2 regions of the [Pantoea] beijingensis genome follow, and region 2 is predicted to be linked to the other one. Evidence: predicted binding sites of a transcription regulator. Region 2 holds the regulator's gene; the other holds the start of a gene.
What was found. Region 2 encodes PhoB, which activates phosphate uptake and scavenging genes when phosphate is short. Its sites were predicted from a motif close to CTGTCATAAAACTGNCNNAT; they were not measured.

Region 1: pstS (phosphate ABC transporter substrate-binding protein PstS) is a predicted target of PhoB. The motif match lies at 1,266-1,285, and genes of this name have one in related genera.

The regions. Positions count from the first base shown of each region.
Region 1 covers NZ_CP071409.1:4,088,728-4,092,158, forward strand. Annotated here, with positions in the region: gene shiA (shikimate transporter) at 1-1,122, shown strand, start outside; gene pstS (phosphate ABC transporter substrate-binding protein PstS) at 1,360-2,400, shown strand; gene pstC (phosphate ABC transporter permease PstC) at 2,489-3,431, shown strand, end outside.
Region 2 covers NZ_CP071409.1:2,976,213-2,979,643, reverse strand. Annotated here, with positions in the region: gene sbcD (exonuclease subunit SbcD) at 1-1,122, opposite strand, end outside; gene phoB (phosphate response regulator transcription factor PhoB) at 1,458-2,147, shown strand; gene phoR (phosphate regulon sensor histidine kinase PhoR) at 2,162-3,431, shown strand, end outside.

The DNA of each region.
Region 1 (3,431 bases), 1.1 Mb from region 2:
TTTGCGACCTTTGGTGTTGGTTTTTTGTTTCGCCCTTTAGGCGGTATTATTTTTGGTCATTATGGCGATCTGCTGGGACGTAAGCGGATGCTAATGCTAACAGTCTGGATGATGGGGCTTTCCACTGCCTGTATCGGCTTATTACCCTCTTATGACACGATTGGTTGGTGGGCACCGATACTGCTGGTTGTTTTGCGGGCTATCCAGGGATTTGCCGTTGGAGGTGAATGGGGTGGCGCAGCGTTGCTGGCAGTTGAAAATGCCCCAGAGGGGAAAAAAGCGTTCTATAGCAGTGGGGTGCAGGTGGGTTATGGCGTTGGGCTGCTTCTGGCAACGGGCCTGGTATCACTGATTAGTCATTTTACCCGCGATAGTGATTTTTTAAGCTGGGGCTGGCGGCTTCCCTTTTTATTTAGCCTGGTTCTGGTCGCGATAGCCTGGCGTATTCGCGCAGGCATAGATGAATCCCCCGACTTTATACGACAGCAAAAAAAACCGGAAGAAAAGCATACGTTGCCAGTGGTTGAGGCTTTGCGCCGCCACCCAGGTGCATTTTTACTGATTATCGCGCTACGACTATGTGAATTACTGACGATGTATATCGTCACTACTTTCGCCTTGAATTATTCCACCAGCGCGCTGGCGCTACCGCGTGAGCTATTCCTGAATATAGGTTTAGTGGTTGGTGCGGTTAGTTGCCTGACAATTCCTTTTTTTGCATTTCTTGCGGATAAGTTTGGGCGGCGGCGCGTTTATATTACTGGCGCATTGATTGGGGCCATTAGTGCCTTTCCATTCTTTCTGGCAATGGAATCGCATTCCACATTGTGGATCATCTTTTTCTCAGTAATGTTGGCGAATATTGCCCACGATATGGTGGTTTGCGTACAGCAACCGATGTTTACCGAGCTGTTCGGTGCGCGTTATCGGTACAGTGGTGCGGGCGTCGGGTATCAGGTCGCCAGCGTGGTTGGGGGCGGATTTACGCCATTTATCGCCGCTATGCTGGTGGTCTTTTCTGATGGCAGCTGGCACAGCGTCGCTGTATATCTCATGGCAGGTTGTCTGATATCGGCGCTCTCTGCTTTGCTGGTCAAACCCGCTCAACCTGTAAATGGCTAGTTTCCTTCCCAGGGGCGGTAGCGTATTGCGATCGCCCTATAATGCAGAGCGGTAGTGGCATATGCTTTTACTCTCAGCGCTCAGTGACTGGCGAACCGTTAAGCAGTTTGTTGTCATAAAAATGTCATTTTTAGTACATTTTACTGTCACTAAACTGTCCTATTTTCCCCCTCAGCAGCAATGAATAAACTTACTAAAATGGCGTGAAGCCTGACTTTATTATCCCGTGGAGGGAACATGACACAGATGCACAAATCTCTGGCTCAATTCGTGGCTGTAGCCCTTTCTTTAAGCGCCGTTTCCGCGTTTGCCGCCACTAATCTTACTGGCGCAGGTGGTACATTTCCCGCTCCGGTTTATAACAAATGGGCCGCTGAATACAATACCGCAACGGGCAGCCAGGTAAACTACCAGGGAATTGGTTCATCCGGTGGTGTAAAGCAGATTATTGCTAAAACCGTCGATTTTGGTGCTTCTGATGCTCCGCTGGCAGATGCAGACCTGCAAAAAAATGGCCTGTTCCAGTTCCCAACCGTTATTGGCGGTGTGGTTATGGCGGTGAACATCCCGGGTGTAAAATCTGGTGAACTGACGCTGGATGGTCAAACCGTGGGTGATATCTACCTGGGTAAAATCAAAAAGTGGAACGATGCCGCAATTACTAAACTGAACCCAGGCGTTAAGCTGCCAGACAGCAATATTAACGTGGTTCGTCGTGCTGATGGTTCCGGTACTTCTTTCGTGTTTACCAGCTATCTGGCGAAAGTAAACAACGAGTGGAGCAGCAAAATTGGTAAAGGCAACACCGTTAACTGGCCAACCGGTTTGGGTGGTAAAGGCAACGATGGCGTTGCAGCCTTTGTTCAACGTTTACCGGGTTCTATCGGCTATGTTGAATACGCTTACGCAAAACAGAACAGCCTGGCATACACTAAACTGGTCGATGCCAATGGTCAGGCAATTGAGCCGAACGAGCAGAGCTTTAGTGATGCCGCTAAAGGCGCTAACTGGAGTGAGTCTTTCGCCCAGGATCTGACGTATCAGAAAGGTGATAACGCATGGCCAATCACCTCAACCACCTTTATCCTGGTTCAGAAAGAGCAGGCTAATGCAGAAAAAGGCGCAGCCGTCCTGAAGTTCTTTGACTGGGCCTATAATAACGGTGGCAAGATCACTACCGATCTCGATTACTCTTCATTACCTGCTGCGGTAGTTGAGCAAATTCGTACCGCATGGAAAACCAACGTTAAAGATAGTTCAGGTAAAGCGCTGTACTAATTTGTTGTAGGGGCCGGATATTGCTGTCCGGCCCGTTACATTCGGGCGATAAACCTGTCGTCCTTACAAATTCAACGTAGAGAATTTTATGGCTGCATCCAAGCCGACTTTCCAAGCCCCTGGTAAACAGGGCGACATTATCTTCGGCGTGCTGGTAAAACTGGCTGCGCTGATAGTGTTATTTCTGCTGGGTGGGATTATCGTCTCACTGATCATCGCTTCTTTGCCAAGCATGGAAAAATTCGGTTTCGCCTTTCTCTGGACCAAAGAGTGGGATGCGCCGAATGAGCAGTTTGGCGCGCTGGTACCGATTTATGGCACGCTGGTGACCTCGCTGATTGCTTTAGCGATTGCCGTCCCCGTGAGTTTTGGTATCGCGCTATTCCTGACTGAGCTGGCGCCTGGCTGGCTGCGACGTCCTCTTGGTGTCGCGATAGAATTACTGGCTGCGATTCCCAGTATCGTTTATGGCATGTGGGGTCTGTTTATCTTCGCGCCCTTATTTGCTGAGTATTTTCAAACGCCTGTGGGTAATGTGCTGTCAGGCATTCCTTTTATTGGCGTGCTGTTTCAGGGGCCAGCCTTCGGCATCGGTATCCTCGCAGCGGGCGTGATTCTGGCCATCATGATCATTCCTTATATCGCCTCGGTGATGCGTGACGTGTTTGAACAGACGCCCGTGATGATGAAAGAGTCTGCCTACGGCATTGGCTGCACAACCTGGGAAGTGATGTGGCGTATCGTGCTGCCCTTCACCAAAAACGGCGTTATCGGCGGTGTTATGCTTGGCCTTGGTCGTGCGCTGGGTGAAACCATGGCGGTGACCTTTATCATCGGTAACACCTACCAGCTCGACAGCGCTTCATTGTTTATGCCGGGCAACAGTATTACTTCAGCGCTGGCTAATGAGTTTGCGGAAGCAGCTTCAGGCTTGCATACGTCAGCATTAATGGAGTTGGGCCTGATTCTGTTTGTGATTACCTTTATCGTGCTGGCCTGCTCCAAGCTGATGGTGATGCGGTTGGCGAAAA
Region 2 (3,431 bases):
GCGGGCAAAGACGTCTTCCACGCTCAATTCGCTCAGTGTTTCATTATCCTGCCGCGCAATCACCCGATCGCGCTGCTCACGGCTGCGGCGTAATAGGACGACCTCTACCGGCAGCCCTGCGGTGAGTTCCTGAATACGACGTTGCATTTCGCTTAGGTACTCTTGAGTGGCGATTTCAATATCAAGCCAGATGGTTTTTCCATTGCTGTCCGCCTCAAACTGCAGCAACTGCTGCTCTATTTCCTCCAGCGATCCTTTGATCATCCGCATGGGCTGAAAGCGGGGAATGGGCAGGGTATGAATGTGGTCTAGCGTCGATTGGTTAAACTCCAGTAAAAAAACGCTTTTCTCTTTACCTAGCTCATCAAAGCTGAGCGGAATGGGGGAGCCAGAGTAGCGAATACGATCGTTATTCGCCACGCGCTGGGCGCGATGAATATGTCCGAGGGCAATATAATCTGCGGGGGGAAACGCCTGAGCAGGAAAAGCATCCAGCGTTCCAATGTAGATATCGCGTACGGCATCACTTTGGGTTACGCCCATGGCGGTTAAATGACCGGTCGCGATGATCGGCAGCGAAAGGCCGAGCGTTTCACGGTGTGTTTCCGCCTGCCGGTAACAACGCTGATAGTGTTCAGCGATGGCGTCCAGTAACGTTTGCTGTTTGTCTCGTCCCGATTGTCCCGCCTGGCTATGAATAATATCGCGCGGACGCAAAAAGGGGATTGCACAAAGGAGTGCACCGGGCTCGCCCTGCCGGTTTTTTAACAACAGCACCTGGTCGTCGATATTATCGCTGGCGGCAGCAATGACACGCGTATTAAGGCAGGCTAACAGCTCGCGCGATTCATTCAGGGTGGCCACCGAATCGTGATTGCCACCCAGCACGACCAGTTGGCAGCCTGTTTGCTGGAGTTGAACCACAAAGCGGTTATAGATTTCACGCGCGTAACTCGGTGGCGAACCGGTATCAAAAATATCACCGGCAACGATCACCGCATCAACCTGATGTTGTTCTACGCTATTTAACAACCAGTCGAGGAAGGCCTGATGCTCAGGAGCCCGACTTTTGGTATAAAAAAATTGACCTAAGTGCCAGTCCGAGGTGTGAATAATGCGCATAAAATTCCCTGCAAAGCACAACGCGATGTGCCGATTATACCCTAAATAATTGGCGTTGCAGGGGAAGCGGAGCGAGTCAACTCATCCGGTAAGATGACATGATTGCTTATTCATTCCGGGGGGGAGAGGGCGATTATGCCGATATCAGACTGTGACAGTTGCCTGATCAGGTGTAGGTAAGCCCCAGAACAGGCTGTTTTCATGCCGTCGGGGCTGTCATTAAAGAGTATTAAAGGCGGCACCTACCCGTGCATTTTTCATAAATATGTCATAAAACTGACGCATAATGACGCCGCAAATCCCAGTGACAAATGGTCACATTCGCAGGAGCAATAATGGCTAAGCGCATTTTGGTAGTCGAAGATGAAGCCCCAATTCGTGAGATGTTGTGTTTCGTTCTCGAGCAAAATGATTATCAACCGATTGAAGCAGAAGATTATGACAGCGCGATCAATATGCTGATCGAACCCTGGCCGGATTTAATCCTGCTTGACTGGATGCTACCGGGTGGCAGCGGTATTCAGTTTATCAAACACCTGAAGCGCGAAGCGATGACGCGTGAGATCCCGGTAATGATGTTAACCGCCCGGGGCGAGGAAGAAGATCGCGTTCGTGGCCTGGAAGTCGGTGCGGATGATTATATTACCAAGCCATTTTCACCGAAGGAACTGGTTGCACGTATTAAGGCAGTGATGCGCCGTATTTCACCGATGGCGGTAGAAGAGGTGATTGAAATTCAAGGGTTGAGTCTTGATCCTTCATCGCATCGAGTGATGGCGGAAACGACGCCACTTGAAATGGGACCAACAGAATATAAGCTGTTGCACTTTTTTATGACTCACCCGGAGCGGGTTTATAGTCGTGAGCAACTACTGAATCACGTCTGGGGTACCAATGTATACGTTGAAGACCGTACCGTTGATGTTCATATCCGCCGTTTGCGTAAAGCGCTGGAGGTGACGGGCCACGACCGCATGGTTCAAACCGTACGCGGGACGGGGTACCGTTTCTCCGCTCGCTATTGATCGGGGTCTAAACCGTGCTGGAACGCCTCTCCTGGAAGGGATTACTGATTGAGCTACTGCTGGCATGCCTGCCAGCATTGGTTATCGGGCTGTTGGTCGGTTACTTACCGTGGTTGCTTCTGTTGTCGGTACTCGGGATGCTGGGGTGGCATTTCGTGAACATATTGCGCTTGTCCCATTGGCTTTGGGTCGATCGCACTATGACGCCGCCATCGGGTAAGGGCAGTTGGGAACCGCTATTTTATGGCCTTTATCAGATGCAACTGCGCAACCGCCGTCGGCGTCGCGAGTTGGGCAATTTGATTAAACGCTTTCGCAGTGGGGCGGAATCACTCCCTGATGCGGTGGTACTCATTACCGAAGAGGGCAATATCTTTTGGTGTAACCGTTTAGCGCAACAGCATCTTGGTCTGCGCTGGCCAGAAGATAACGGGCAAAATATCCTTAATCTTTTGCGCTACCCTGAATTTTCCCGCTATCTGCGCCAACGTGATTTTGCTCGCCCGCTAACCCTGGTGTTGAATAATCACCGTCATCTTGAATTCCGTGTGATGCCCTACAGCGAGGGGCAATGGTTGATGGTGGCGCGTGATGTCACCCAGATGCACCAGTTGGAAGGTGCTCGCCGGAACTTTTTTGCCAATGTGAGTCATGAGTTACGCACACCCTTGACCGTATTGCAGGGATATCTGGAGATGATGAATGATTCGGTACTCGAAGGGCCATCGCGTAACAAGGCGTTAAACACGATGCAGGAGCAGACGCGCCGCATGGATAGTCTGGTCAAACAGCTATTAACGCTTTCGCGCATTGAGGCGGCTCCCGCGATTGATCTGCAGGAAACCGTTGATGTGCCAATGATGCTGCGCTTACTGCAGCGCGAGGCGGAAACCTTAAGTAGCGGGCGCCATGAGATCTATTTTCATACCGATCCTCACCTGCGTGTTTACGGTAATGATGAACAGTTACGTAGCGCAATCTCGAATATGGTCTATAACGCCATAAATCATACCCCAGAGGGTACGCGGATCGATATTAGCTGGCTGCAAAATAAGCAGGGTGCGCAGTTTGCGGTCAAGGACAATGGACCGGGTATTCCATCAGAGCATATTCCTCATTTGACCGAGCGTTTTTATCGTGTCGATAAAGCGCGATCGCGTACCACGGGCGGTAGTGGATTGGGGTTGGCTATCGTGAAACATGCGTTGAGCCACCATAATGCGAGGCTGGATATTACCAGTCAGCCCGGAGTGGAAACCTGCTTTACTTTTACGCTGGCCCCCG